Linked DNA regions of Methanothermobacter marburgensis str. Marburg. The protein of the gene in region 3 binds, or shares a complex with, the protein of the main gene of each other region. Links are inferred from orthologs where the notes say so. Each region holds a gene or a part of one and is shown on either strand. Other genes may lie near its edges.

Evidence for each region.
Region 1: the proteins of pcn (region 3) and rnhB are in contact, whole or in part, in a crystal structure (PDB 3P83), measured with the Archaeoglobus fulgidus proteins. The link is inferred for Methanothermobacter marburgensis str. Marburg from one-to-one orthologs. Residues at the interface, in WP_010877842.1 of Archaeoglobus fulgidus: Val39, Ala42, Asn43, Val44, Ala45, Met46, Leu125, Asp168, Ser194, Asn218, Tyr219, Pro220, Ile237, Leu238, Ala239, Pro240, Arg241, Ile242, Glu243, Ser244; in WP_010878125.1 of Archaeoglobus fulgidus: Ala74, Ile178, Ala179, Ile183, Arg190, Ser195, Asn196, Leu197, Arg198, Gln199, Lys200, Thr201, Leu202, Asp203, Phe205.
Region 2: the proteins of pcn (region 3) and fen are in contact, whole or in part, in a crystal structure (PDB 1RXZ), measured with the Archaeoglobus fulgidus proteins. The link is inferred for Methanothermobacter marburgensis str. Marburg from one-to-one orthologs. Residues at the interface, in WP_010877842.1 of Archaeoglobus fulgidus: Asn43, Val44, Ala45, Met46, Pro120, Arg121, Pro123, Leu125, Gln151, Met192, Ser194, Asn218, Tyr219, Pro220, Ile237, Leu238, Ala239, Pro240, Arg241, Ile242, Glu243, Ser244; in WP_010877775.1 of Archaeoglobus fulgidus: Lys326, Ser327, Thr328, Gln329, Ala330, Thr331, Leu332, Glu333, Arg334, Trp335, Phe336.

What each region holds. Positions count from the first base shown.
Region 1 is NC_014408.1:1,292,367-1,302,544, forward strand. Bases 2,086-4,941 are described here. They hold rnhB (ribonuclease HII), read right to left. Parts: upstream 3,898-4,941; coding sequence 3,274-3,897; downstream 2,086-3,273. Other genes in these bases: MTBMA_RS06855 (ExbD/TolR family protein), read right to left, coding at 2,086-2,350; MTBMA_RS06860 (MotA/TolQ/ExbB proton channel family protein), read right to left, coding at 2,356-3,195; MTBMA_RS06870 (rod shape-determining protein), read right to left, coding at 3,916-4,941. Outside these bases: cofD (2-phospho-L-lactate transferase), read right to left, coding at 1-557; MTBMA_RS06845 (coenzyme F420-0:L-glutamate ligase), read right to left, coding at 566-1,324; purO (IMP cyclohydrolase), read right to left, coding at 1,339-1,947; more of MTBMA_RS06855, read right to left, coding at 1,964-2,085; more of MTBMA_RS06870, read right to left, coding at 4,942-4,989; MTBMA_RS06875 (hypothetical protein), read right to left, coding at 4,991-5,623; MTBMA_RS06880 (archaetidylserine decarboxylase), read left to right, coding at 5,895-6,575; MTBMA_RS06885 (archaetidylserine synthase), read left to right, coding at 6,617-7,300; MTBMA_RS06890 (DUF515 domain-containing protein), read left to right, coding at 7,293-8,603; MTBMA_RS06895 (hypothetical protein), read left to right, coding at 8,657-9,583; MTBMA_RS06900 (class E sortase), read left to right, coding at 9,617-10,178. UniProt on the Methanocaldococcus jannaschii protein: Endonuclease that specifically degrades the RNA of RNA-DNA hybrids.
Region 2 is NC_014408.1:211,244-221,407, reverse strand. The notes cover bases 1,019-3,860. They hold fen (flap endonuclease-1), read right to left. Parts: upstream 3,012-3,860; coding sequence 2,025-3,011; downstream 1,019-2,024. Other genes in these bases: hacA (homoaconitase large subunit), read right to left, coding at 3,665-3,860; MTBMA_RS01070 (chorismate--pyruvate lyase family protein), read right to left, coding at 3,022-3,564; MTBMA_RS01080 (IGHMBP2 family helicase), read left to right, coding at 1,019-1,904. Outside these bases: more of MTBMA_RS01080, read left to right, coding at 1-1,018; more of hacA, read right to left, coding at 3,861-4,921; MTBMA_RS01060 (homocitrate synthase family protein), read right to left, coding at 4,986-6,161; cyaB (class IV adenylate cyclase), read right to left, coding at 6,441-6,974; MTBMA_RS01050 (hypothetical protein), read right to left, coding at 6,978-7,373; MTBMA_RS01045 (TATA-box-binding protein), read left to right, coding at 7,630-8,175; phosphoserine phosphatase SerB, read left to right, coding at 8,187-9,662; MTBMA_RS09055 (hypothetical protein), read left to right, coding at 9,673-9,828; topA (DNA topoisomerase I), read left to right, coding at 9,846-10,164. UniProt on the Methanocaldococcus jannaschii protein: Structure-specific nuclease with 5'-flap endonuclease and 5'-3' exonuclease activities involved in DNA replication and repair.
Region 3 is NC_014408.1:1,541,891-1,552,042, forward strand. The notes cover bases 2,303-5,132. They hold pcn (proliferating cell nuclear antigen (pcna)), read right to left. Parts: upstream 4,170-5,132; coding sequence 3,435-4,169; downstream 2,303-3,434. Other genes in these bases: MTBMA_RS08280 (30S ribosomal protein S27e), read right to left, coding at 2,303-2,305; MTBMA_RS08285 (50S ribosomal protein L44e), read right to left, coding at 2,320-2,598; MTBMA_RS08290 (DNA replication complex subunit Gins51), read right to left, coding at 2,741-3,415; MTBMA_RS08300 (hypothetical protein), read right to left, coding at 4,221-4,511; MTBMA_RS08305 (transcription factor S), read right to left, coding at 4,697-5,011. Outside these bases: MTBMA_RS08260 (TIGR00375 family protein), read right to left, coding at 1-357; MTBMA_RS08265 (proteasome assembly chaperone family protein), read right to left, coding at 386-1,159; MTBMA_RS08270 (RNA-protein complex protein Nop10), read right to left, coding at 1,171-1,335; MTBMA_RS08275 (translation initiation factor IF-2 subunit alpha), read right to left, coding at 1,332-2,111; more of MTBMA_RS08280, read right to left, coding at 2,126-2,302; more of MTBMA_RS08310, read right to left, coding at 5,133-5,509; MTBMA_RS08315 (endonuclease dU), read right to left, coding at 5,519-6,118; MTBMA_RS08320 (DNA-directed RNA polymerase subunit L), read right to left, coding at 6,128-6,385; MTBMA_RS08325 (exosome complex RNA-binding protein Csl4), read right to left, coding at 6,399-6,968; diphthamide biosynthesis enzyme Dph2, read right to left, coding at 7,213-8,202; hpt (hypoxanthine/guanine phosphoribosyltransferase), read right to left, coding at 8,211-8,792; MTBMA_RS08340 (signal recognition particle protein Srp54), read left to right, coding at 8,945-10,152.

The DNA.
Region 1 (10,178 bases), 250 kb from region 3 along the record:
ACTATGACCCTTTCGGCAGATTCAATCGCCTCTAAAACCCCTGGTGCTGGTTTAACCCTGCTGAACTGAACATCCAGGACCTCGGGCTCTGACCTCCTCTCCACAAGGAACTCGTGGAACCCCATCTCACCCTCATCTGTAATTATCCTGATATCGGATTCCTGGTTGCTCATGGGGATAACCCTTGATTTCACACCCAGGGCCCTGCACTGGTGTTCCACAACCCTGTGGAGTGGCATGTCCCTTAAAAGAAGGGTTTTCTGTATCTTGAATGCCCGGTCAAGGTCGCCTATCCTCAGGAGCTCCGGGCATCCAAGTTCATGGAGCCTCTCATGGGTTATGAATGTGTCATCCCGGACCCCATACCATGTCTCCTCGTTTATCATCCCTGCCAGGGTGTAGATAACCGTGTCTATGTCAGGTGCAACGTAGACTCCTGAGAAATAATCGTTCTCAACGGTGTTAACTATCACCGTAACCTCAGAGGGGTCCACAACCCTCACAATGCCCTGCAGGAGTTTCGGTGTGCCTGTACCCCCAGAGAGGACTGTTATCATTGAACCACCTAATCCCTGAAGACGTCAAGTTCCCGGGGCCTTAAGAGTTCCCTTGCGCTGCCAGTGGCGCGGAGGTGCCCCCATGGGTAACCCCTTACTATGACAGCGGGTACGCCCTCATCTGCCTGTCCCATCACAAGGGAAGCTGCCGCTGCCAGTTCATCTGCAACCGCCACCCTGGTTGTCTGGAGGCTCCTGCCATAAAGGTCCAGTTCACCCTTCCTGTCCCACACCGGTGAAATGCCAGCGACTCCAACTGCAACACCGACAGCACCCTCCCTGAAGGGCCTTCCCTGTGTATCGGAGATTATGACAGCCATTTCCCTCCCTGTGAGTTCCTGAAGAGCCCCAAGTATCCTCCTGGCGCTTCCATCAGGGTCCTCCGGGAGTGGAGTTGCCAGTCCCTCCTCAACATTTGACTCGTCAATACCCGCATTGGCGCATACAAAGCCGTGCCGGGTTTCAGATACTATGAAGTCATGGCCAACCTTCAGTATCTCACTGGACTCCTCAAGGATTGCCTCAACTAGCCTGGGGTCCTTACCTGTCCTTGATGCTATTTCAAGTGCCTTGCTGGATGGCTCAATTCTCCTAAGGTCAACGGTGTTTCCCTCTGCCTTTGCCACCAGTGTTTCAGCGATTACTACTATGTCACCATCAAGGAGTTCCATGTTCGAGGATTTCAGGGCGTCCACTATGAGGGCTGCTATGTCATCACCCTCTGAGACAAGTGGTAGGCCCTCCACTCCAGTTAGGGTTATCTCCATTTAAGCACCGGAATTCATTTTTCTCCTGTCGCCAGCTTCCAGCCGTCTCCTGTGTTGAATGCCGCTGCCGAGGTAACAGGGTGTGTGAATGCCGCAAAATCTCCACCGCCCAGTATGAACTCTGCCGCCTCCTCTGCATTTCCGGCTTCAAAGGTGGTTTCTGCTGGTTCTGTCTGCTCATAGGTTGATATGTACATTGAAACGCCTTCAGGGACCCTTCTGACGTTTATCCCATCATCTGTAACTATTCCTATGAATGCATCCGAGTCATTGATTGCCGCCGCGATTCTTGGGGTGTTGAGTTCATCCTTCTCATAGTCCATTGTAAGGAGCGAGAAACCCAGGGCGTCCTTCAGGTTCATCCCCAGGGATATCTTATCTGCAATGGTATCGGTATGGGAACCGTTGGATACAACCGCAGTCCCATCAACTATCCTTATGCAGTTGTATGCTATGTAGGGGTTTTTGAATACGTCGCCCTCACAGCCCTCAACTGGTACAATCGCAACCCTCTCATCAAGGAGCCTTGCCGTCCTGTTTGGGAAGGATCTGCTTGAGACGCGGTATGCCACGAAGGATCCGCTGCTGTTTCTTCCAACTGCCAGTATTCTTCCAAGATACATCATATCACCTGCAAAATTATGATGGTGTTTTAACCGCCTTATCGACCGGAAGGTCTGGGGGTGCCGTTATGATTATTGCCCCCTCCCTGGGCCTTATTATTATTTCACCCTCATCTATGACCCTGGTGTGGACTGCCACCGCACTGTTCTTTATGTGGCTGGACATGTCAATGCCATTAACCGTTACCCGCCTCAGGCCTGCGACAGGTATGAGGTAGTACTCTGATGGCCCGGTGTTTTCACTTATCTGGGGCTTTCCTGATGCCTCACCTGCCCCCCCTGAAAAGGTGGTTGTCACCACAAGGAAAATCAGTATTGTGAAGAGTATATCGATGAAGGGAACCATGTTGAACCTTGGCCTTCCATGGACCTTGTTCCTGTACCTCTCTGTATCCAGGACCATTTTTATCACTGCCGCAGCTTACTCTCAATGATCTCGGCGCTCTTACCGCACCTTTCGAGTATTATATTGTTTATGCTCTTCTCAAGCATGCTGGGCTTGAATGCCACCACAAGGTTTGCCTCAGGGTCATCAACCGTCCTCACGCTGACAACACCATCCGATTCCATGAGGGCCTCGACCACATCATCAACGTCTCCATCAACCCTTATCCTCATGATGGCGTACCCCCAGTTTGTCATCTTCTTTATGAGTTCAATCTTGTCTATCTCATCGTCTATCCTGCCTGTTATGTAGGAGTAGAGGGGCATGAGGATTATGGCAACTGCCAGTCCAAGTATTGTGGTTATCAGTGCAACATAGATCCCCTCAGCCATTGCAGCGGGGTCAGCGTTAACACCTAGGGCCCTGAATGTGTACCATATCCCTATGACGGTCCCTATAAGACCCAGCATTGGGGCGACCTCTATTATTGTCCTCAGCGTCCCAAGACCCTTTGTCATGTTGCTCATCTCAACAATGAAAACACGCTCCATCGCATCCTCAACCTCTGAACGGTTCCTGTAGCCTATCTTGAGGGCCTCTGATATTATCTTTGATACTGGATTCTGGTACTGCCCTATCTCCCTGAGTGCCTCAAGTGCTCCGCCCTTCTCCATGGATTCATTGACCTTACCTATTATCTGGGGTGTGCTAACACGTGAAATCTTTCTTAGGTAGTGTATCTTCTCAATGGACGTGATAAAACCATAGACACCTGTGATTGCTATTATGTATGTTATTACACCGCCGCTGCGGAACATTTCAAGTACTGTGCCAAAGAAGTTGAAAACTGGTTCGAGAAACATTTTTCTGCCTCACCTGATGGGTATTTACCGGAGAGGATATATTTAAAAATAGTGGTCTGGCTGTATTAAATAATTAAATCAGTTTTTCCTCCTCTTCTGGACCGTGGCCCATGACTTCCTCACGAAGTCCGGGAGTTCATCGTAGCTGAATGATTCCAGAAAAGCCCTTGTGCGTGGGTCGCTGGGATAGCCAGAGCCGATGTCCCCAAGTTTCCTGTTCCTCTTCTGTATCCTCTCTATTTCAAGGTCCCTTTCGACCTTGGCTATTATTGACGCTGCTGCAACGGGGTAATACTTTGCATCTGCACCGTGCTCGGCCTTCACCTCGATGTCGCCGAAATGAGACCTTATCTCCTCAGTCAGCCTCTCTGGTTTAACATCCACCGAATCTATTATGACGGAGTCCGGCTGTGCCTCTGCTATTATCCTCTTTATTGCTATCTTCTCTATCTCATTAAGGTTGAAGCCCTTCTCACGCATCCTGTCAATATCCGATGCAGATATCTTAACCGTGAACACCCTTGAGATCCTTCTTATCTTCCGGGCGAGAAATTTTCTCCTCTCGGGTGTGAGCTTCTTTGAGTCCCTTATACCCATTTTCCGGAGTATCGAGAACTTCCTCTCAGGGACCATAACACCCGCCACGACAAGGGGGCCTATTACAGGACCCCTCCCCGCCTCATCAATTCCAAGAACCTTCATCAGATCAGAAAAAAATAATTATTTCATTGCCTTGAGCCTTACCTCAGGTTCAAGTGCCCTTGGTTCTGCAGCAACTATTGCGGCTCCCTTGGCAACCACTGTCATGGGGTCATCTGATATCTCGGCAGGAATGCCAACCTCATCCAGTATCCTCTCCCTGAGGCCCCTGAGCTGTGAGGTTCCACCCACAACAACAGTCTTGTTGTAGACCCCTGAGATGAGTTCAGGTGAGAGCCTTTCAAGTACCGCTGCTATGGAATCCACTATACCCTTTACAACGGGCTCAGCAGCCTCTGCAACCATTTCAGAGTCAATTTCAACCTTTTTAGGTTTGTTTGTCTCCATGCATTTACCTATAACCACTGTTTTGAGGTTTTCAAGATCCTCCTTACACTTGACCATCCCAACCTCTATCTTTGCCTTCTCTGCCTCATGGATGCCTATCTCAACATTGTACTTCTCCTTCACCAGTTCAACAAGGTTGGTGTCAATATCATCCCCGCCGACCCGGATTGTCTCAATGTCGGTTATGCCTCCAAGGGATATCACGACAATGTCACTGGAACCGGCCCCTATGTCAACAACCATGGTCCCTGACGCCTCTGCTATGGGCAGCCCGGCCCCTATGGCAGCTGCAAGGCCCTCACTTATAACCAGGACATAATTTGCCCCGGCCTTCCTTCCTATCTCCTCAACGGCATTTCTTTCAACCTCTGAGGCATCCCCTGGTATACCTATAACTATCCTGTCAATGGACTCAGAATCTCCTGCCCCCATCTCCATTGCATATACAAGGAGGGCCTCTGCCTGTGCAACGCTCTCAATAACACCCTTCCTCAGTGGTCTCACAGCGATTATGTCCTCAGGGGTTCTTCCGAGCATCATCTTTGCCTCTTCACCCACTGCAAGGACATATGATGGGTCCTCCTTCTTGACGGCCACCACAGAGGGAATCTTGTAGATATCAAATTTATCCCCTGCTGGTTTGGCAACCACGGTGTTGAGGGTACCCAGGTCTATTCCGAGTGTATTGGTGATTGCACTCTTCCTTTCCGGTTTCTCTTCAGATTTTTTCTTTCCAAATGAAAACATGCTACTCCTCCTCAAATATGTCTCTAAAGTCAACTGCAAATATGTTGTTGCGGGATGCTATCTCATTTATCCTCTCAACATCACCTGATTCATGAACAGATATCAGCAGTGTTACCAGGACAACGTCTGTAACCTTGAAGAGGGGGTCGATTATATTTCTTATAAATCCCGGAAGCCTCTCTGTAAGGTAGACGTCTGTCTCTATAAACCCGCTCGTTCTGTCCTCAAGGATGAAGGAAAAACCTATTTTATTCTTTTCAGCCTCCCCTGCAAACCTTTTCATATAGTTCTCAGGGGCGACAAGAAGCACAAGGTTGGGTTCGTTCTCAACGTAATATGGGGCTATCTTTATATAGGCCCCTCCCTTTTCCTTGCAGATAAGTGAAAGATCTCTTATTTTGTTGCTTTCGCCATAAAGCATTATTAAATCAAAGCGTTTTCTTAAAAAGGAATCCTTGATGGTAACGTGTTCCCTGAAGAGTATCTTTACAAGATCCCTTGAGGTGATTGCCTCGTAGGCCACAGAGTTGACCATTTCCTCATTACCCGCAATCACACACCACAGCCTGTCTGAACTCTGGGCTGTTGAAACCTGTGCTGCCTTTCTGAGAACCTTTATCTTACTCTCTATCATCACCATCACATCTACTCTAAAAGGAACTTAAAAGAAAGTTCCTCTGCTCCAGAGGAAAACACATGCATATCAATCACAGATTACATTTAATCTTCAGCACATGACTATATATATGTTTCACTAATATTATTCAACATCCAGTGAGGTGCTGATGAGTGAAAGACTGCATCCCTAGGTTAATATACAGGTGCTGATGAGTGAAAGCCAGGTGTTACTCTTCAAGAGGGTCTTCATGTGCCTCTACCTTACAATATTAGAATAGGTGAATTGTGTGTTTGTTAAGGGCGTTGCAAAAAGAGCCAGTTTTCTCATAAGTGTGGCCACCATCCCATTTCTCCTAGGCTACCACGCGGTCAGTATACTCATGTTCAGCCTCATAGCATTCATGATGCAGTTCTTCAGGGACCCTGAAAGAAATATTCCCTCTGAAGATAATATCATCGTTGCCCCCGCAGATGGTAGGCGTTTATCCGGCAAGATAGACCGTATAAAAAGGGTAGGGTCCGATTATCCCCTCATTGACAGGATATTTCCCAATGGTGGTGAGGCTATTCTCATAAGCACCTTCATGTCACCATTTGATGTCCACGTAAACCGGGCCCCTGTTTCGGGAAGGGTGATATACACAGAGCATACTGACGGTAAATTCAGGGTTGCACGTTCACGTGTCCTCACCGAAAATGAAAGGAACCTGATCGTGATAGAAACAGAGCATGGCAATGTTGGTGTGGTGCAGATAGCAGGGTTCATTGCACGGAGGATCGTTCAGTACGTCAATGAGGGAGACTATGTTGAGCGGGGGAGCCGTATAGGTATGATAAGGTTCGGCTCAAGGGTCGACCTCATACTGCCAGAAAACTGTGAGGTGCTTGTGAAGACCGGTTCAAGGTCTGTTGCCGGGGAGACTGTTGTAGCAAGGTTCGTAAAGCCTAAATCAGACCGCAAAAATTAATTAGTCAGACACAACCATATACAACTCTGCAGGTGGCGCTGATGAATGACAAAAAAATAACATCCTTCATATCATTACCTGATGTTTTATCGATTTTAAATGCTTCTTCAGGCTATTTTTCCATTTTAATGTCCATTCAAGGGTATTTTAGTGCTGCATCTATTCTGATGCTTCTGGCTGTCGTTTTCGATTCACTTGATGGGTGGGTTGCACGCCGAACTGGTAGAGTTGATATTCATGGATTTGGCAAAAACATGGACTCCCTTTCAGATGTAATCTCATTTGGTGTTGCTCCAGCCATTTTTATCTACCTAACAAGTGCCCATTTTCGATATATTAATATATTAGTAGGTCTCTTAATAGTAATATGTGGCATACTGAGACTCTCAAGGTTCAATGTTCTCACAGGGGGTGGGAAGAACTTCACGGGACTTCCAATACCCGTGGTGGCGGTTGTTGTATCATCATTTTATCTCACAGGATTCTACAGTGAGAAGGTTGTGGGGGCAATGCTGCTCGCTGTCGGTATCCTCATGGTCAGTAGCATTGAATACCCTCGTGTGGGGGGTAAAATGGCATCTATTGCTTTCATACTCATAACAGCAGCAATTGTAACAGGCATAACTGGAATTCTCACTGTTCCCACAGCAATCATACTTTTTATGGCCACTGTGGCATACATTGCAGTGCCTATAACACCAATGAGACGTGATCTGAATGCTTGATAAGATTAAAGGTAATGAAAAGGGGAATAAGAATAATCCTCCTGATCTCCGGAAAAACAACAGAAAAGGTGACTCGAAAATTGGAGACAAACTCAAGGGACTTGTGGGTAAATTCGGTGGCGGTGAGGGCTCGGATAAGAAAAAACCCAGGCCCATGCCAAAACCCCGGCCCCGGCTGAAAACCCCTGAAGAGCCAAAGGCCAGAAAAGCCCCTGAAAAACCTCTCAGGGGTGGTGAACAGCCTAAGCCCAGACTTACACCACCACCCAAACGACCTGGAGGCCCATCAGGAGGTATAGGTCGGAAAATTCCAGATGAGGACCAGAAAACCCTCGTTGGTGCCCTTGTCTTTGGTGTTATTCTAATGGTCCTTGCTGGTGCAGGCTACTACTTCTTAGTCTACCAGCCATACCAGGAGGTGCTGCAGAACGCCAAGGCCACAAAGATCGCTGAGGTGGACGCACTCTTCAAGGGCCCCCTTGCAACCGACCCCCAGAAGCAGGCCATACTTGCACAGATAGATGCCGCTGTTACACCCGAGGAGGCCCTGGCGGTTGATGTTGTGGGTCCCGCAACACAGTCATGGCGTACCTATCAGAACCAGCAAATAAATATAAAAAAGGACCGTGTTGGCAGGGTCATGGTTAATTACACAGATAACGACCAGCAGAAGCGTGTGATAATGAAGGTTGCTGATGCAAAGAAATTTGTGAGCCAGGCCGATGCAACCGTGCTTGCAAATACACAGATCCAGACCCCTGATACCGTTGCTGTGCCAATAATGATCACGAGACTGCAGGCGGCAGGCGGCCTTATAAGTGTGGGTAACATGGTCGACGTCTACCTCAACCAGAACGCCACCGAGAACAATACATCAGCTGCAGCATCAACACCAAGAATAAGCGGGGCTACTGTACTTGCAATTCTTAGATCCAAGGACAGCGGTACAGTGGACGCGCGCATACTAAACACTCAGCGGTTAACACTAAACACAATAACCTCACAGAGCGAAAATGAAAGAACATCATCAACAGATGTGGAGCAGCTCCTGCGGGCGGCTGCCTCAGGTGGTCTGAATGAAGCCGAGATCAATGCTATACTCCAGAACTACGGTATAAGGCTGTCCAACTATGAGAGGTCATCAAATCTGGGAGAGCTTGATGCCAACTACCTCATAATACTCGAGGTCCCAAGGGAGGATGTCCTCTTCCTGATACAGAACATGAACAGCATCGTTCTGACTGTGCCAACACAGAACGCCCCTGACTGGATGATCAGGGAGCTTCAGAGCATATACGGCTGACTAAGCCAAAAAATTTATTAAATTTTTATTTAATATTCTAGGTGGGGATGTTTATGAAAAAATGGGTGTATGTTGTTATAGCTGCTGTGTTCATGCTTTCCATTCTGGGAGTCTCTGATACAGGGTCAGCTGCCAAGGAGACATGGGTTTCTGAAAAACCATCTGCAACCAGTTTCAGGTTGAAGGACCTGACCGCTGTTATAACCGTAAAGATAAAGAACAATGACAACAACGTCCAGTACTTCAAGATAGGGCAGGTATACCAGGGAAGCCTTTCAGAGAACAGTACAATTAAATGGCTCATCCAGTGGACGAATCCAGCGGCGGTTAAAATGGTCAAGTCAAGGACGCCTGAACTGGGGGGTGACTACGGCTGGAAGGTGAAACCTGGGGAGACAAAAACAGTGTCATTTGGCCTCAGGGCCACGGGGGATATGGGTGAGATACCCAGTTACATCGTTAATGTTGAGTCAGATAACAGCAATTACTGGCCACTTATAAATGAGCCTGGCCTCATGTCCTCATGGTTCATGCCCAATGAGATAGAGGTCCTAAACCCATCACTGGATCTCAGATACTGGAAGGGGACCTTTGGGTTCACTCTGATCAACATCGATGAAGAGAAGGTTTCAGGTATCGTGAGGGCCCCCATTGCCCCTGCAAACTCAAAACTAGTGTACAGTTCACCCAAGGCATTTGTGGATGATGACCTCTTTGTGAGCACACAGGTTGCTGCATGGGATGTCACAATGGACCCGGAGACCTCACAGAGGTTCGTATACACCTACGAATGGCCCGCTAAGGTAAGCGGAGGTAACGGTTCAACCAGTGGTGGAGGCTATTACCCGCCAGGCACTCTTCAGGGGACAACCGGTTCATCATCTGTTCCAGGTGCTAAGACAGGTGCCCCCTACGGTCCACTGGTGATAGGTGTGCTTGTGACTGCAGCCGCAGTTGCCTACACAAAGATCATACGTTAATCATCCCACCTTAACTTTTTTATGGGGACATTCATGAGGCTGGCAACTTTTCTGATAATTGCAGGCATGTTCATAGTGTCGCTCTACGCCCTTCTTGAGGTGAGTTTCTATTCCTCACAGGTAATTGTTCAGAACCCTGACATCAGGGCTCCGGTCATTGAGATACCATCCATTAACCTTGAGGAGACCATCAACAACCGATCCGTTTTCTATGGAGTCTACCATGAACCCATGTCCTACCTCCCTGGTAACAGAACCGTCATACTCTTCGGACACAGGACACTCTACGGCTCACCCTTCCTGAACCTTGATAAGTTGAAGCCGGGGGATGAGGTCAACCTTAACTGGCCAGGGGTTGGCCTTGCGACTTACAGGGTTAATCGATCATTCATCGTGCCAGCATCCTACCAGATATCCGTGAATCAGGGGGCGAGGCTATTTCTCATCACATGCCACCCCCTTGGATCAACAAGGGAGAGACTGATAGTTGAGTGTAAACTTGAAGGCATAAAGCCCTACCAGAGAAACCTCAAGGTTGAGAACCCCAAGAGGTACTATGCGCTACTCATAATACTCGGATTCCTTGGGGCTGGTC
Region 2 (10,164 bases), 1.3 Mb from region 3 along the record:
ACGCCATGATGAATGAGATAAGGAGGTTATCCCCCCAGAAGCGTGAAAGGGTAGGGAGGGCCATAAATGGCCTTAACGGTAAGGTAACCGGGCGTGAACTTGGATTCCATCTCGTGAAATACGGGAGGAGGGAACCCATAGATACCCAGATATCAGTGGGTGACCTTGTCCTGATAAGCCGTGGAAACCCCCTCAGAAGTGACCTCACAGGTACCGTGGCGGCGAAGGGTAAACGCTTCATTGTGGTTGCCCTTGAAAGTGTCCCCCGCTGGGCCCTGAGGAACGTCAGGGTGGACCTCTACGCCAACGATATAACATTCCAGAGGATGATAGACAACCTCAGGGGTGCCGGCAGGAATGTGTTCAGGGTTTTAAGGTTTCTGCTGGGGGATGAAAAGCCATCTGGTCACCAGATTGTTGAATTTGAACCAGTGGACCCTGAACTCAACAGGTCACAGAGGGAGGCTATAATGAGGGCCCTGGGTTCAGATGATTTCTTCCTTATACACGGACCCTTCGGTACAGGAAAGACCCGTACACTCCATGAACTCATAAGGCAGGAGGTCAGGAGAGGTAACCGTGTCCTTGTGACGGCTGAGAGCAACGCTGCAGTTGATAACCTCCTTGAGGGAATCGCGGGTCATCTGAGATGTGTCCGTCTAGGACACCCCCAGAGGGTCTCCAGGACAAACCTGCAGGAGACACTTGCATATAAACTTGAGAACCACCCCGAGTACAGGAGGGTCCTCGAATACCAGGAGAGGATTGACGGGCTCATTGAGGAACGTGAAAGGCACCATAAACCCACCCCCCAGCTGCGCAGGGGGCTCACAGACAGTCAGATAATGATCAACGCCACAAAGAGGAGGGGTGCCCGTGGCATATCCCCAAATGTGATGATATCCATGGCCCGCTGGATAGAGGTCAACCAGCAGATAGATGAACTCCACAGGAAGATGCAGGAGATTGAAGTTGAAATCGTTGACAGGATAATCCGTAACAGCCAGGTTGTCCTTGCAACCAACTCATCTGCGGCCCTCGAGTACATAGATAATGTGAAGTTCGATGTTGCAATTGTCGACGAGGCATCCCAGGCCACAATCCCCAGCATACTCATACCACTCTCACGTGCACCAAGGTTCGTGCTGGCAGGGGACCACCGGCAGCTTCCGCCAACCATACTGAACCCTGAGGCCTCTGAACTGGAGGTGACACTCTTTGAGGAGCTCATAGGTTCATACCCTGAGAATTCATGGATGCTGAACTGCCAGTACCGTATGAACCCTGCCATAATGGAGTTCCCGAACAGGGAGTTCTATGGGGGGAGGATAAGGGCCCATCCCTCCCTTGAGGAAATCTCAGTACTGGATGTTATATCCACTGAGATCCCTGACTCAATGCCTCACAGAAAACTTGCGGAAAGGGACCCTGTCCTCTTTATTGATACCTCAAAGGTTGGGAGGGGTGAGAGGAGGCTGAAGGGATCAACATCAATCCAGAACCCCCTTGAGGCTGACCTTGCAGTTATAATCGCTGGTGCACTCATCAGGATGGGTGTGAAAGAAGAGGAGATCGGTATAATAACACCCTACGACGACCAGGTGGACCTGATATCCTCCATGACCGGTGTTGAGGTTAACAGTGTGGATGGTTTCCAGGGACGTGAGAGGGAGGTCATCATCATCTCAATGGTTAGAAGTAACAGTGAAGGTAACATAGGTTTCCTCAGGGACCTCAGGAGGCTCAATGTTTCACTTACACGGGCAAGGCGCAAACTCATAATAATAGGTGATACAGGTACCCTCTCATCCCACCCCTCCTACCGGAGGCTGATTGAATACTGCAGGGACCAGGGATTCCTGTATGAACCATCAGGCGATGATCTGAGGGAGTGGAGTCCATGATCCTCAGAACCAGTCCGTTGACAACCCCCCCTATTACATATAACTAGTGGAGTCCATGATCCTCAGAACCAGTCCGGTGACAACCCCCCCTATTACATATAACTAGTGGAGTCCATGATCCTAGAACCAGTCTTCAAGGCTTTTCTGTGTGAATGAAGCCCCTTCAATTTTTTTAAGAGCAGCCATTACCCTTTCCTCTGAGAAGCCATGCTCACCGCATAGGAAGTCTATGACCCCATCCCTATCGGGTTTTCTCCATCTCAGTTCATAGTCCCCGGTCACGTCAGGTTCAAGGAATATCCCCCTGAGGACCTCGGGGTCGCCTCCGATGTCCCCATCAATCTCCTCAATTACACTGAATACGTCACCCTTTTCCTTTATGAGTTTGAGTCCCCTCCTGGCGCCTATCCCCTTTATTCCATCATTGAAGTCTGTGCCAACGAGGAGTGCCAGGTCCACGAGCTGTTCATGGGTGATTGAAAGATTTCTGAGGGCAGATTCCAGTTCAATTATCTCTGGTTCCTCCAGTTTTCCGCTGAGTGTGAGGTTTCTCACGACTCTGGGGGCTCCGAAGAGGAGGCAGTCGTAGTCCTGGGATGCCACTGCCCAGGCATCACCCCTCCTAACAATGAATGATGCCTGTGCCTCGCCTTCTCCCGGTGCCTGGACGTATGGGATCCCTAGGAGTTCAAGGAGCCTTTTGGAGCTTTCAACTATATCCTGTGACATCCTTGAGGACCTCACAGCATATTTCCTTGCCCTCTCGATGTCCCCCTCCTCAAGGGCCCTCCTCCATTCCACTTCAGATTTCTTCCGGGTTTCAATACGCCTTGTCACTGTTTCGCCCTTCAGGTGATGGGATTTCCCATCAAAAACATAGGCCATCCTTATATCCCTCTCCATCACCGCCGCTGTCCTGTAGAGTATGCCGCTGAGGTGGGATGTCACCCGCCCCTCTGAGTCCATGAGGGGTGTTCCATCCCTCTGTCTTATGCTTGAGAGGAACTGGTATATGCTGTTGGCTGCATCAACTGCAACGGTGCGCCCCCTGAGATCATCAAGCCTTATCTTCTCTGCCGATATTATATCCTTTAATTTAACTCCCATGAAAACACCGTTACCGGAATTCTTCCCTGAACCAGTCGAATGGGAAGGTCTCCTTTATCCTTATGAGCACCTCGTCCTGGTGGATTATGTTGTAGGTCCTTGTGAGCATGGGGGAGTCTGTTTTGAATATTTCCCTGAGTTCTCTGCTGGGGCTTTCTATGTCAAGGATCTCTATCTCCCTGCGGGATTCTATGCTGTGCTTCTTCAGTATCCTTCCTATGGGTATATCCGCCCTTATGAGGTCCTCTCTGAAGCCATCCTCAAGCCTTGATAGTGGTATGTATGATACTGCGTGTATTAGCGGTTCATTATTCCCTATCACAACCACCCGGTGATTAACCATTTCCCCGGGGGATATCCTGAGTTTATCTGCGATTTCTGGAGTTGATGGTATGAATTCCTGTTTTATGGTCCTTATGGTCACTGTTCCCCTCAGCACGTCAAGTATCCTTGTTACCGAGCCGTCTGTTGATAGCAGTATCTTCTGGGTGTTTGAGAGCCTCCCTATTATCCTCTCGATGCGTTCAATCTCCTCCAAGACATTGACATCCATTTCCTGCCTCCCTCATAATGCGGGTCTTCCCATTTTTTTATTCAGGTGCGCTGATCACATGGTGATGGAATCATATCACTTTAAGAATTCACCTTATTTTCTATTCGGGTGCACTGATCACCCCTTTAATTGCTGATTCAGCCACAACCGCCGGGTTGGCCAGGTAGACCTTTGATGATGGGTCACCCATCCTTCCCCTGAAGTTCCTGTTGGTTGTGGCTATGCTAACCTCCCCTGGAGCCAGGACCCCCATGTGGGCCCCGAGACAGGGCCCGCAACCTGGGTTGCAGACTATGGCCCCTGCCCTTAGGAAGGTCTCTATTATCCCATCCTCCAGTGCCCTGAGGTAGATCTCCCTTGAGGCGGGTGAAACTATGAACCTCACATCATCATGGACCCTTCTATCCCCAAGGACCTCTGCTGCCATTTTGAGGTCCTCGTAGCGGCCGTTTGTGCATGAACCAAGGAATGCCTCGTCTATGTGGGTTCCCTCAACCCTGTAAACAGGTGCCACATTATCCACGTCGTCGGGGCAGGCAACCTGTGGTTCGAGGTCAGAGACATCGAAGTGGTGGTCCTCCACGTACTGGCTGTCCCCATCTGAACGGTAAACCCGGAAGTCTCTCCCTGTCCTGGACTTTACATACTGGATTATCCTCCTGCTGGGCTCCATTATACCGTTTTTGGCCCCCATTTCAACTGCCATGTTGCAGATGGTCATCCTTCCGGCAACGTCCATTTCATCAACCGTGCTTCCAGTGAACTCCACAGCCCGGTATGTTGCACCATCAACGCCTATTTCCCCTATGATTTTCAGTATAACATCCTTTGCTGTGGTGAACCCCTGCAGTTCGCCTGTAACCTCGATGCGCATTGCCTCAGGCACCATGAACCAGGTTTTTCCTGTGGCGAATACCATTGCCATGTCCGTGGCGCCCATTCCAGTTGCGAATGCACCGAATGCCCCGTATGTGCAGGTGTGTGAGTCTGCACCAACTATGACCATTCCTGGGCGTACAAATCCCTTCTCAGGGAGGACCTGGTGGCATATGCCCTCAGCGTTCTTGAAGATATTATTTATTCCCTGCTCAGATGCGAATTCAGATGTTACCCTCTGGAACTCTGCTGCCCCTATTGTGTTGGGTGGTACGTTGTGGTCGAATACCATGACCATTCTTTCAGGGTCCCATACCCTGTCGGGGCCTCCCCTTGAGGCTATCTCCCTGAATGTGCGGATTGTTGGGGGTGATGTGCCGTCGTGGGTCATTGCAAGGTCAACCCTAGCCTCTATTATCTCGCCGGGTGTGACCTCAGCCACTCCGGCTGCATCTGCAAGGATCTTCTCTGTGATGTTCATTTTAACCACCTGAAAACTATCTAAGGATACCTTCAATCCCTTCGCTTATGTTCATTCCAGCCACCTAGAAGTCAACAGGCCCCCTCACAGACCTTACGATCCTGTAGAAGAGTTCATCGTTAATGTATTTCCCCTTCTCCCTGTTTTTCTTTACCTCCTCCACTATCCTGCAGAGTTCCTCCCTTGTAACCTCTATACCGTACTCCTCAAGTTTTGCCTTGACTGCCCTGCAACCTGAGTGTTTGCCCAGGACTATCTTACGCTGGTGGCCTATCATCTCAGGGAGGAAAGGCTCATATGTGAGGGGTTCCTCTATCACCGCGTCCACGTGTATGCCTGACTCATGCCTGAAGACGTTCTTTCCAACAATGGGCTTGTTTTCAGGCACCTTCATGCGGGTGTGCTTCTCAACGAGCCTTGACAGCTCATAGAGGACGCTGATGTTGAATCCAAGGTCAATGTCATAGATTATCCTCAGGGCCATTATAAGCTCCTCAAGGGATGTGTTCCCGGCCCTTTCACCTATACCGTTAACTGTGGTTGAAACTGCGGTTCCACCTGCCAGGAGCCCCGCTATTGAATTTGAGAGTGCCATGCCAAAGTCATTGTGACAGTGCATCGCTATGTCAACATTTATATCCTTTCGAAGTTCCCTTACAAGGTAGTCCATTCCCTGGGGGCTTATGGCACCCACCGTATCTGCTATATGGACCCTGTCTGCCCCGTAGCTCTCAGCCTTCTTGTATATCTGCTTGAGGAAGTCCAGGTCAGTCCTTGTGGCGTCCTCTGCTGAGAATGCCAGAAAGAGGCCGTGGTCCTTTGCATACTCTATGGAGTTCATGCACACGTTGAGGGCCTCCTCCCTTGTGAGTTTGAGTTTGTGTTTGAGGTGGAGGTCAGATGTGGCCATGAAGGTGATAACACCATCAACGTCACAGTCAATTGCAACGTCTATGTCCTCCTTCTTTGTCCTGCTCAGGGCCAGTATATCTGCATTGAGGCCTTCATTGGCTATTGTCTTTACTGAAACCTTTTCCTGCTTTGATACGACTGGGAAACCACTTTCTATCTGGTGTATGCCAAGTTCATCCAGTTTTCTGGCTATTTCAAGTTTTTCCTCGGTTCCGAGGCATACCCCTGGGGTCTGTTCCCCGTCGCGGAGTGTTGTATCGTAAATCGTGATCTTATCGGGAAATTCTAATTCAGCTTCCTTATTGAAGGGACTGACGAAGTATTTCAAGGGATTACCACCTTAACTGATTTATTAAAATGAAGACTCTAGTATTAATTTAAATTTGATATTTAAGTATAAAAGGTTTGAGAGTTCAGCCGTCTTCCGGCCACATGCCTTATCTGGTGGTGGTTGTCCTGTAGTTCAGATGTGGATAATGGGCAGTTACGGCGGGTGCTGGTTTTAATTGCCTGTGGTTGTCCGGCGCTTTTCAGCCTCCATGCTCATGAAGTGTAACCATCTTCAGCTCAAGAAGCCCAGATTACCCAGATTCTGCCTGACCCAAGCCTATTCAGCTTCAGCCTCAAGAAGTTCAAGGTAGGATTTTCTCTCGAATCCCTCGCTTACCCCCAGTTTTCTGTAGAGCTCAAATATCTCGCTGAGGGCATCCCCGTAGTCACTGCCATCAGGTAGGTCCCTCTCTATTTCAAGGTAGGTCCCGAGGCCCCTCACGGTGTCAATGGATATGGTGAAATCCTCGAGTGAGTAGGTCCTCCTCTCCTTCAAGACATCCCTAACCCTTCGAAAGCCAAGGGACTCCAGTATCCCTGCTGCTGTTTCAGCGTCTGCAACCTCAACCTCCAGTTCCTTCCGGGTCTTGCTCCTATCATCAATTTTGGGACCCTTGTAGGTTATGAATGTCCTTTCACCTGTTTTTCTTATTCTCAGCGCTTCGTCGGTCTCTGCAAAGTCCCTGTGGGGGGCATTGAAGTATATGTCAGTCTGTTCCTCATCTGAAACATGGCGCCCCCCAAGTGATATTATGCGCTCGCTTACCTCATCCCCACTGGAAATTTTAGCCTTAACCTCAACCTCTATCAAACTCTACCACCCTTCAATACCACTGGATACAGAGGTATCCTCAAGTCCAGTGTATTCCCTTAAAAACTGTGCCGATTCATCAAGTTCTTCAAGGAGGGCATCTATGATCCTGTCAACACCCTCATATGGACCGAGGATATCGTCCCTTTCATCCAGGATGCTCTTTCTCTTGCGCAGGTCTCCCTTCACCTCAGGGGCCCTCATTCTCTCAAGGTACTGCCTTCTGATGATCCTCATGTCCATATGGAGATTGTACCTTATCCTCTTAAGGTTTTTTATGTATCCTTCAACCTCCCCCAGAAGCTCAAGGGCCTCCTCCCTGTTTGAGGGATTTATTTCAAGTCCCTCAACTCCAAGTTCCTCAACCTGTTCCTTGTAGATTCTCGGATCGATAACCACATCATCCCCCCAGCAAGGACCCTGGGTCCTAAAGAATGCTGTATATGTTATCACTATGAAAATCAAATTATTTAAATTGTGTTATAAAGGGGTGAGTAATTTTACAGGGAACAGCCAGAAGGGTGTGAATGATTTCAATGCACCCTCTGAATTATTAAATATATTATTATCTATAATAACTAGTTTTTTACGTCAATATTAATATAGGTGCATTTAAATTTATATGTAGGTTTAAACTTCACCGGGAGGTATCTAGTTGACAGATGTGGATATCAAGATAGAAAATATTGTTGCTTCTGCAACCCTTGGGAAATCCATTGATCTCCAGACAGTTGCTGAAGCCCTTGAAAATGTTGATTTTAACCGAGAACAGTTTCCTGGTCTTGTATACAAATTAAAGGAGCCTAAAACTGCTGCTCTGATCTTTGGATCAGGTAAACTGGTATGTACAGGTGCAAAATCCATTGAGGATTCCAAGAGGGCCATAAAACTCACAGTTGATATGATGAGGACCATGGACCCTGATATACCCGAGGAATTTGAGATAAAGATCCAGAACATTGTTGCCTCGGCAAACCTCGGGAAACCACTGAACCTTGAGGCCGTTGCCCTGGGACTTGAGAACACGGAATATGAACCTGAACAGTTCCCTGGCCTTGTTTACAGGCTGGATGAACCCAAGGTTGTCTTGCTGCTCTTCGGTTCAGGGAAGGTTGTGTGCACAGGTGCCAAGAGTGCTGAGGACGCTAAGCTTGGAGTTGAAAAGACCAAGGCAAGGCTTGCCGAGTTAGATCTGATTTAATGGTGATATTTTTGATTAAACTTGTAGTTTTCGATCTTGACAATGTCATTATTGATGGGGAAGCCATAGACGAGATAGGAAAGATCGCTGGAGTCGAGGAGGAGGTAATGGAGATCACCGAAAAGGCCATGCAGGGTGATGTTGACTTTGAATCCTCCATAAGGGAGAGGGTGAAACTCCTCAAGGGGACAGCGGTTGAGGATATAAAGGCAGTTGCAGGGGAATTACCCCTCATGGAGGGTGCCGAGGAGGCCATCAGAACCCTCAAGGAGAAGGGTTACCGTGTTGCGGTTATAAGTGGAAGCTTTGACCTGGTGGCCGAACCCATCAAAGATAAGCTTGGTATTGATTATCTGTTCTGCAACAGACTCCATGAAGAGGACGGTGTGCTGACCGGTGAAGTGAGCGGCCCTCTTGTGGAAAACTCAAAGTATGATGTTCTCTGTAAAATCCTCGATAAGGAGGGTATAAGCACCAGCGAATGTGTTGCTGTTGGTGATGGCGCCAACGACATATCCATGATACAGGCGGCCAGGTTGGGGATAGCATTCAATGCAAAACCTGCGCTCAGGAAGAAGGCTGACGCCGTGGTTGAGGAGAGGGATCTCAGAAAAATACTGCCCATCATCGAGGAAATAGCTGAGGTGGACGATAAGCTGGATAAACTCGGCTACGATGAGGTAATGGACCTTAAAAATGAATACGAGGAGAAGCTCTCAGGCCTGGCATCTGAAAGGGATGAACTGAATAAAAAGGCCCGTGAAATGAAGGAACTCAGGGATAAACTCAACACCGAACTTCGTGAAACCCTCAACAGGGCTGTTGAACTCAGGGACAGACGTAATGAGATAAATGCAAAGGTTGAAGAGAACAAGAAGCTCAGGGACGAGATAAACCAGGAGATAAAGAAGCTTGAGTGGTCATCCGGTGGGCGTGACAGGATAAAGATAGAGAACGAGATCCGTAGGATAGATAGGATCATAGAAACAAGGGTCCTTGACATTAACAAGGAGAATGAACTGGTCAAGACCGCCAATGAACTACGTAAGAAGCTCATGAAGATCCAGGAGGATGAGGAGACCAGACAGAAGGCCCTTGAACTCAGGAAGAAATCAGAGGAATACCACGAGAAGGTGGTCTCACTTTCAGAGGAGGCCCAGAAGTATCATGAGGGGATGCTTGAGTACTTCAGAAAGACAGACGAGATACGTAAGAAGGCTGATGAAGCCCATGAGAAGTTTCTTGAATTCCGCAGGATGGCCTCAGAGAAACATGAGGAATTCAAGTCAACCCTTGGCAAAATTAAGAGGATAAACGAAAGGATCAACGCCCTCAGATCAGAAAATAGAAATGTTAAAAGAAGGGCCACCCGTGAAAGGGATCTTGAGGAGAAGGAGAGAGCCCGTGAAATATATGAGAAATTCAAAGAGGGCAAAAAGCTTACAAAGGATGAAATCCTTCTTCTTCAGAAGCACAGGATCGTTTAGGGGATCATATATGTGTGAAGGGAAGTCCTCAGACGAAGAAAAGATAGAAGTGTGCTTCATATGCCATAAGAAGTTCAACATAAACGCCGATGACTCAAGCCATTATCATTACGGTAAGTACCCGATGTGCAGCTACTGCAGTGACTTCTATGGATTCTACAGGTGACGATTCTGAGTGGTAAGATGCACGAAGTTATAATATGTGAGAAGCCCAAGTCATCAGAGAAGATCGCAGGAGCACTCTTTCCAGATGCGGAGAGAAAGAAGTACAGGAAGGTGTCCTACTGGGAATATTCTGAAGGCAATAAAAGGGTGACCATCGTATCGGCGGTTGGTCACCTTTATTCACTTCGCCCGAGTAAACCCGGAGAAGAGCACTTCTTTGACCTTGAATGGGCGCCCCTTCATGAGATTGATAAGAAGAAGAACTACGTTAAGGATTACCTCAATGTAATAAAAAAGTTCGCTGCCGGCGCTGACCGCTACATACATGCCTGTGATT
Region 3 (10,152 bases):
GGCCCCGTTCATCCGCACCCTGGGTCTTCCATCTGAGGTGGTGGTTGAGGGCATCCTCTCCCCCATTTCCTCTGCAGCCTCCAGGGATGGAAGTATTATGAGGTGGTGAATCCTCCTTGAGTCCTCAACCTCCGCGGTTATTATGAAGCTGCACTCATCCCGCACATACACACCATCCCCTGCGTATTCCGTGGATTCCTCAATGATTTTCCTCCACCCAGGGTGGAATGCGTCCCCTGTTCCCACGATATGGAGGCCCTTGAGTTTTGCCTGGGGCGCTATTGCTTCAATGACCATGTTGCGGGATGTTGCCCTTGAAAAACAGCTGTGTATATGTAGATCGGCATTTAAAATCATTTAATCAGCCAGAAAAAATAATTGAGAGTTAACCTATGTAACGGAGGTCCTCCTCGCCGGGTTTGAGATTCAGCCTGTCAATCATCTCCTGCTCCATCTGCTGGGCCCTGGAGATCATCTTCCGTGTCTCCTCTGCACGCTCCTCGAGTTTCTCAAGGTCAACCTGGAGCTTTGTCATCTCAAGGAGCACCTCCAGAAGCGCCCTTGCAGCCTCCGCATCTATGAAGTAGCCTGGTGTTTCACCCATGAGGCAAACTCCACGCATACCCCTCATCCTTCCCATTCCAAGGAGTAGTCCCGATGCACCTATTATACCCCCATCTGCAGAGCGAAGGATAACATCATGATCTTTAAGGCTCTCAGCAAGTTCCATGTCCGTGGCTGCACCGTAAACCCTTGCCTTTTCAACAGGCTGGCCGGTTGCAAGTCCTCCAAGGGTGTATATCCTCTCAACCCCGTAGCCCTCAACAAAGTCGAGTATCATGCCGCAGATCTCATACTGGCCCTCAGGTGAAAGACCCTGGGTGTTCCCAACAAGTATTATATAATCCCTTTTATCCTCACCTGCATCCCTGAGGTAGTAGAACTCGTTCTTCATTGGTTCAACTATGCCATTCTCATCTACCAGAACCTGTGGTGGGAATGATGGAGAGTAGAGTTCAGCGAACCTGACAGCCTGGAGTTCATCTATTATATGGTCAGCGGCGAGTTTCCCGACATGCCCTATCCCTGGAAGTGCCTCAATGAAAACCGGGCTGGAAAGTTCAACATCCTCCAGAATATTTATGGTTGTTTCCCTCATTTTATTCACCACTACTTCTCAAGTAAAACCTCTCTTTTGAGTCTTCTCCGGTATTCGCCATACCTGTCCTCAGGGGAAAATTTTGGGGGATAAACAACCCCTGTTGATCCACCGCAGCGGGGGCATACATCCCTAAGGGTGTACTCCATGCATGAACGGCATCTTCTCATCTTCATGTCAGTTCACGGAGGAATTCTCCCTCTCCACCCTCTTTTTCCACTATATCTATGCACCTCTGGGCCGCTTCCTTGAGCTGTTTCTCGGCCTTGAGGTAATCTGTTGATTTCACTATAAGCCTGTACCTGGGGGCCCCGACGGCCTGGACGGTTATGCCCTCATCCTGGGCGGATTTAAGGGCCTTCCTGATTATTTCAACACCGTTGGGTGCATATGACTTTATATCAACATATCCTGTGATCTGAACCTCGGGGGGTGTTATGTTACGTTTGGCAACCTCTGTTATGACAGCGGCCCAGTCCTCTGGGACGCCCTCCTCCAGAAGTGCATTTTCACCCTCCTCTGCAGCGGTTTCAAATGCGCCGTAGAGGTCGCCGAATATGTCCATGAGTTCGTATCCGACCTCCTCGTAGGCCGTGTCGAGGTCCTTTCCCAGGTCCTTTGCTGCCAGTTCAAGGAACTTTTCAGCCTTCTGCTCTATCTTCCAGGCCTGGATCTTCTTTGTACGCTGGTCCTCCCTTATCCTTTTCATGGAAACATCCACGTGCCCCTTCCTTGGGTTCACGCGGAGGACCCTGGCAACTATCTTCTGGTTCTCCCTTACGAAGTCCCTTATATTCTTAACCCATCCAGAGGATACCTCGGATATGTGAATGAAAGCCTCCTTCCCTGGATATTCCTCCAGGGTTGCGAAGGCGCCGTAGTTGAGGACCTTGTGAACGGTCCCAACCACCAGTTCACCCTCTTCAGGCCATTCATTTTTTCTTCTTACCATGAAAAACACCTAGATTAATCCAGGACCTCTAGAATCTGGGCTTTGATCTTTGATTTTCCTCCTGTTGGCTCAACAAGTGTTTTACCGCAGATTATGCACTGGACGTATGAGGCTGCCCTGTCAAAGACCACCTGCTGGTTCCCGCAGTCCATACATTTAACCCGGAGAAAATTACCTTTCGTATTGTAGAACATCACACATATCACCCCTAGGCTACAAATTCAACTCTTCCAGCCCTGAAGGACCTTTTCTTGATGTGTGATTTTCCACATTCCTTGCATTTGAGCCTGAGGTCAAGTTTCTTGACGGGTTTGTTACCTGAGGGTAGCGGACGTGGGTAACCCCTGTAACCGGCTGTTACACGTCTAAACTGCCTCTGACCCCATTTGAGTTCACTTGCCTTTCTTCTTTTTGATTCAAGTACCTCGTGAACTGTGTGTTTTCTACAGTTTGGACAGTAAGTTCTTCTTTCCTTGGGAATCTTCATATCTAATCACCTCTTAAGTGAAAAAGTAAGCCTTTAAAATAACTGGAACTTTTTTTATACTGGGTTAGTATATCTCAAATCTCTATTTATACCTTTGTATGGAACCTTTCAGACAGACAGAAATGTACCAGGAGAATGGTATTTATGAGTACCTTATCCTCCTGCCCTTCCTTGCATTTATAAACACATCTGCATTGAGCGATGGGAGTGTAACAATGTCCTGCGGTCGAAATGGGCCGTAAATTTTTTCATCGACCCCCATTATCCTTGCAGGCACCTCCTCAAATATCAGCACCGTCTCAATGCCTCCCCTATCATCCAGTGCATTGGCCCTGATTTCATTTTCAGAGGGTTGGGAATCTTTTTTCTTCGGCTTCTGGATAACTTCAGGTTCTGCACGGGGTTTCTTTTTCTCTTTATCAAGTTCTATCGAAGGAATTATTTTCTCCCTGAATTCCCTCAGGGTCTCTATAAGTGAAAAGTAGAGTTCCTCCTCCTCGGGTGTCATGTTGAGGGGGGTTGTATCCTGGAGGTCAAACTGGGGTTTCCCGTTGAACAGGTGGTATGACCTCTGGACGTTCATCACTGCACTGTCTGTTATCTTGTGCTCCCTTCTCTCGCAGATCTCGGTGGCTATCCTCTGGGTGTCCCTTATAAGGTAGTGTTCCTTTGCAAAGGGGTCATTTCCAACCGCCTCGAGGAGATCCTCCAGGTAGCTGTGGACCCTCTCATAGAAGTCATCACCAACCCTTGCAAGACCGCTTTCAGTTCTCTCCTTTTTCTGAATCCTCCTCAGTTTCTGAAAGAATTCGTCCAACCCCATTCCTCACCAGCAGTTATTCCTCTGCCTCGATTCTTGGAGCAAGGAGGAAACTCAGCTCTCCCTCATTGCTGGCCATCTTCAGTGTTAGTTTAAGGGGCATGTCATCTCCCAGGTTGATGATTGCTGTCTCACTGAACTTATCGGCCTTGAGCATCTCCTTTATCTTGTCAAGTGAGTAAACACTCCTTGCAGGTTTAGTTATCTTTTCACCATGGAGATATTCTATCTCGGCGTCTCCGAATTCCCCCTCGGCAGATGCCATGAAGCGATCCTCATCAACACGGAATGTTATCTTATCGGAGAATATGTCTATATCTGCTATTGAGTCCTTGAGGAGCTGGAATGGCACCTCAAATTCGTTCTCATACTGGATTTCAGGAGGACTTGGGGTTTCATATTCAATGTCAATCAGCCTTATCTTGAAGGTCCTTACTGCCTCTCCCTCAAACTGGACTATAAGGTTCCCCTCATCGGTTGATAGTATAACCCTGTCGTTTGCCTTGGCCCTCTTGAGGACCTTCATGAGTTCCTCTGTATCCACGTTTATTTTCTCTGGTTCATCGCAGACATATTCATCGAACAGTTCAGATTTCAGTTCAAGGTGCACGTATGTGATATGGGACCTGTCAAGGGCGTCGAGACGCAGGCCTTCGGCACTGATCTGTATCTGAACCTCATCAACAATGGATGATATGGCATCGAAGCTCGTCCTTAAAATGTTAGGATCATTCAATTCTGCCTTGAACATTTTCGTCCTCCTTATCCTATATAGCTAGATATTGGGGTCATTCTTTATATACTATTTCTCCTCTTTTTCCTCTTTCCCTGTTTCAGCACTCTTAACCTGTTTATAGAATCTTTCAAGGGGGGTCCTGCCTACAATGCTCTGTACCATTGAGGCACCCAGCAGCAGGAGACCAGTGAGTATGAGGAATGCTGCAATGACTGTGTTCTCACCTGAGACAACGTTATCCACAACCCTCTCTGATGAGCCGATAATTGCGATTATTCCTGCGATTATAAGGACCGCTCCAAGGGCCATGGCTGAGTACCTGACTATTTCATCCCGGTACCTTATTATCAGTGTCACCGGGAACCCATGATCAGATTCATCATTCTGGATTTCTTCCCTTATCCTTGATATGAAACCCTTCAGAAACTGGGTTCCTCTGGTTTTTCCTTGTTTTCAGCTCCGGAATCTTTGGTTCCGGTTTTTTCGGTGCTCATCGTGAACCGTCCTCAATCTTCAGAATCTAAAGCAGAGCACTTCATGCCTCAATCGTATTCCCTCCAGGTGTACTTGCAGCGGGTGCACCTGAAGAACCTTGTTTCAGATTCATCAGCCCTTCTTGTCTGCTGCAGCCACCAGAAGGCCTCCATGTTACCGCATTTTGGGCATTCCACCCTTGTTGTTGGTAGTGTGCTCACATCATCTCCTGTGAATATGACGTTGTCCTTTGATTCAACTTCCTCTGAAAAGTTGTATTTGTCCTTGAGTTTATCTGTGATATCCTTTTCATAGCCACACTGACAGCTGAATTTTCCCTTCGCAGGAAACATTACAGCTCCGCACTTGGGACAGAACTCCATTTTCTTCCTCCTGATAAGAGAAACTAAATTTTTTGATTTTTAAAATTTTTCTGCAATGACACTTATAATTTTTTTGATTTAATTTACTCCATTCTGGTTTCTAATGGATTTTATGAAGTCATCAAGTATCCGTGAATGGTCAAATGCAAGGTTATCATAGGGTATATCCTCAATATGAAACACCCTGGCTTCGGCAGCATCGGATCCTCCAACAGGTCTTCCTGAAGCAACTGCAGTGAAGCAGATGCTCACAGTGTGTCCCCTGGGATCCCTTGAGGGGTCCGAGTATACGCCAAGAAGACCCTCCAGTTCCACCTCAAGTCCGGTCTCCTCGAGGGCCTCCCTCCTTGCAGCTTCTTCCACTGTTTCTCCGTATTCAACGAATCCTCCTGGAATGGCCCATGAGCCCTCATATGGGGGTTTTCCCCTCCTTACAAGTACCAGGGTGTTCTCTGATAACCTTATTATCACATCCACCGTGAGTAGTGGTGTCCTCATATCAATACCTCATGCGCTGCCCCTTGACTCACCAAGTTTAACCCCTGATGCAATGAGATGTGCCGCCCGGAGGGGCTCGGGAATGGAACTTCTGGTCGTTGAGAGCCTCACAATCTCAGCTGCATCCTCCTGGTCTATACCGGCAGTCTGTATGTAAACTGTCTCGGTGGATTCTACCCGGTGGATCTCCCCGGCGTCATCTATCATCTGCCACCTCTTCTTCCAGTCAGGGAATCTGTGCTTCAGGGCTATCCTTATCCCCTCAAGGTCAGGGTATTTGCGTACAACCACTATGACAGGGAGTCCAGTTCTTGAGGATATCTCATTTATATCCGCCACGTTGAAGCCGCCGAAGGTGAGGCCATCCAGCATTATAACCCTCAGCTGGTTGAGGTGTCTTGAGCCATTCACCATTTCAACTATCTTCTCTGTGGCATCATCCCCATCCACCCTTATCTTCGTTGTGAGGACCCCGTCAAGCCAGTGCCCTCCCCTGAAGACTGTGCCCACGAGGAGCACGTCCTCGTCACTTTTGGGTGTGAATGGGGCGTCATCTATCCCGAGAATCCTTATCTCGGATTTTATCTGCCTGAAATTACGGTTCTCCATAAAAAATAGTTAGGCGGACTCTATGAGTGACCTGAACTCATCGCATCTCTCAATTAGAGTCCCAGCTGCCTTGATGAGTGATTTCTTGGGGCTCCTTGCCCTTATGTAAAGCTGTGGTTCCCCCACTATGGGGTGGTCGATGGAGTAGGCCGCGGCCTTAACGGTTTCATCCTCCATCAGTATGCTCCTCAGTACATTGCAGAGGGTGTGTGTTTCGCCCTCGAATACTATCTCCATTTCATATCTCTTGTTAAGAATGATTTCCATTTTTCATTACCCCTTAACCTTCATAATTCGCTGATAGTTTCCTTTTTTCCCTGTTTTCACAGTTGGGACACCTCACCTCGTCCCTGCCGTTCATCTCCATGAAGTGCCTGCACCTTGTGCACATGGCCTTTATGACACCAAGGTCACGGGATGAGGTCTGGAGGTCTATACCATCAAGGCCCATAACCTTCGTAACCCTTGCCTCCACTATATCCCCTATCCTGAAGGCCTCTGTAAGTTTAGAGAGGTAGCCCTTCTTTGCCTGTGAAACATGGACGCCCCCAACAAAGTAGGTTGCAAGGGCCCTCCTGTTACCCTTGATGCTGTGTATTCTCACAAGGGCCCTCTGGCCCCTCACATCTATTACCTCTCCAATAACCCTTGAGCCTGTCCTGAGGACGGGGGGTGTGCTGAACTTTGAGATTACCTTTATGCTCTTATTCCTATCATCCCTTGCAACCTCTCCAACAACAAGGGACTTTATTTCTCCATCGTCGTCGTAGGTCCCCTCTGAGGGGAGTACCTCTTCACTTACAGCTAAAAAGTCTCCGGGAAAAACTATGTCCCCAGATTTAACTTTCATCCATTCACCTCTTGAAGGTAAAAACAATACCTCATAGTTATAGTGGGTTATGATTACTTTCTGATTATATATATGCTTTTTGTATGATAAGTTGAGGATCGATCGTTACTCACAGCGTATGGCTGTAAGATGTCAACATGGTTTTCTGCAGGATTATCCGTCTGCTTCTCAGTGAACCACCGATCCCAGGTAAGATCGTTAACATGGTTTCTGCAGGATCCAGTTAAACCATCAGTGAAGCTATTCAAGAAATTATCTCATCGAGGACGTAATCCTCCCATTCCCTTTCACCAAGGGCTATCTCAAGTTCCGATGGGTTAAGGAGTGGTCTATCATAGATCTGTGAGTCGTCAATGGCAATCCTTGGGCAAGCTGTAACCACGAACGCCTCGATCTCCCTGAATGGCAGCAGTGCCTCCGGTGATACGTTTTCAAGCAGGAAGATGAATGCATCCCTTCCAGCAGCCTCCAGCTTCCTCTTTACCTCAAGGGCCAGTTTGAATCTCCTCTGCCCCTCCTTTGATGAAACTATTATCCCCCACCTACTGGCGGAGGAGGCCCTGTTTATCCTTGCGAATCTGATCCTGAGGACCCTATCTGCGAATTCATCCAGTCTCCTTACTTCACCATGGTAGGGGTCAGCCACCACAACATCCCTTCCTGTTAAAAGTTTTATGCCCAGTGGATGGAAGTTTCCGCTTCCGATGAAGAGGTATGCATCTGCATCGGTATTTCTGATGGCTGAAAAGTTACACCCGAGTACCTGGCCCTCGGCGGTGTTTACCCCTGAGCCCTTAACAACCTCAAATCCCCTCTCCTCAAGGAAAGACGCTGCCTCATCAAGGAGGTGGAGGTGCTGTGCGGTTGTTGCAAGGCCCACCCTTTCGTGGCCATCCAGGAGACGGGCAGCATCCTCAAGGACCCCCCTTACATCAACCCCTGAACGGGCCTCGATGAATATGACGGGCACCTCATAGTCAATGGGAAATGGTGTGTGCCCGTAGTGGATTATGAGATCAGCCATGCCCTTCATCTTCCTGTCTGAAACATCACATGCTCCGAAGCATGGGTCTGCAGATATAAGAGCTGTCGCATCCGTTTCTGATTCTATAATCTCTGCAAGTTCAACAGCCCTTGTTTTAAGTCCCTCAGGAAATTGAAGTCCAACAACATCTACTTTGAGGCGTTTTATTTCCCTGATAACCCTTTCTGTTTCAAGATCATAGAGTGACATTTAATCATTCAGCCCCCATCCGGGATGTCCTCAACGGTGACCCGCCCGTCAACAACATCTGCCTTCACAAGGCTCCTTACAGTGAACCCTGTCCTCTCCTTCACCACCCTTGAGCCCTCACCCTTATCTATGACGGTTACAACGTCCACAACCTCCACTTCCATCTCCCTGAGGGCCTCGAGGACAGCCAGCAGTGTTCCGCCGGTACTCACGACGTCATCTATTACCATTACACGGTCGTCCCCATCAACACCGTTTATGTAAAGTTCTCCCTCACTGTAACCTGTCATCTGGTGGACCGCAACCTCCCCGGGGAGGCCGTACCTCCTTTTTCTCACGACAACAAAGGGTATGCGGGTTTTGAGTGATAGCACCGTGGCATGGTGTATACCCATGGCCTCAATGCACACTATCTTATCCACACTGGCCGGATCTGGGTTGAATCTTCTCACTATTTCATCTGCAATTTCCTCAAGGAGTTCAGGCTCTGTGAGTGGTATCCCATCAGTTACAGGGTTAACAAAGTAGTCATACTCCCCCTTCTTTATTACAGGGGAATTTCTGAGGCTTTCCTTTAGTTTATCAAGCATTTTTCAATCACCCGTTATGGTCTGTGAACAGTGATAATAACCGGGACTATTCAGTGTATCCACAGCGTCACAGGATACGCTTTATAAAGGATCTTAATATATAAGTTGGCCCCAACAATAGTTAATGATTACTGATCACTGCAGGTGAAACTATGCTTGGAAATCTGGGCAGGAGTCTCAGTAAAACTATGAAAAAACTGGCAGGGATGACCATAGTTGATGAGGAGGTCGTGAAGGAAGTCATTAAGGATATACAGAGGGCCCTGATCCAGTCTGACGTTAACATAAAACTTGTATTCAACCTTTCAAAATCAATAGAGGAGCGGGCTCTTAACGAGGAGCCCCCAAAGGGGATAACACCCAAGGAGCACATCATAAGCATAGTCTACGAGGAGATGGTTAAGCTCCTTGGTGAAAGGTCCCATGAATTAAAGATAGAGGAGAAACCCTACAGGATACTCTTCCTGGGGCTTCAGGGAAGCGGTAAAACAACAACCATCGGTAAACTTGCAAGGTACCTTCGTAAGAAGGGTTTCACCGTGGGTGTGGTCTGTACAGACACCTGGAGACCCGCGGCCTTTGAACAGCTGAAGCAGTACACAGAGGGCCAGGATATCAGTGTCTATGGGGACCCTGAAAACAAAGACGCCCTTGACCTTGCAGAGAAGGGGCTTGAAAGGTTTCAGAAAAAGGATGTTATCATATTCGACACCGCAGGAAGGCACAAGGAGGAGAAGGACCTCCTCAGGGAGATGGAGGAACTTTCGGCCGTCATTAAACCCCATGAGGCCATACTCGTAATCGATGGGACAATCGGCCAGCAGGCAAGGGAACAGGCCCTTGCATTCAGGGAGGCCACAGATATCGGGTCAATAATCGTTACAAAGCTTGATGGGTCAGCCAAGGGTGGAGGTGCACTCTCAGCGGTTGCAGAGATTGGTGCCCCCATCAGGTTCATAGGTACCGGGGAGCGAATAGATGACCTTGAGGTATTCGACCCTGAAAGGTTCATATCAAGACTTCTTGGAATGGGGGACCTCAAGAGCCTCCTTGAAAAGGTTGAGGAGGTCTCAGATGAGGAACTTGCTGAGGAATCCCTCGACGCCATACTATCCGGGAAGTTCACACTGAAGGATATGAGGGTCCAGTTTGAGATGATGGGCAAGATGGGGCCCCTGCAGCAGGTCATGAATATGCTCCCGGGTGTCGGGAAACTCCCCAAGGACGCCACAAAGATGACCGAGGAGACCATAAGGAAGTACCTTATCATAATGGACTCCATGACAGAGGAGGAACTGGAAAAACCCGACATAATCAAGCAATCCAGGATCAGAAGGATATCAAGGGGGTCAGGTACCCG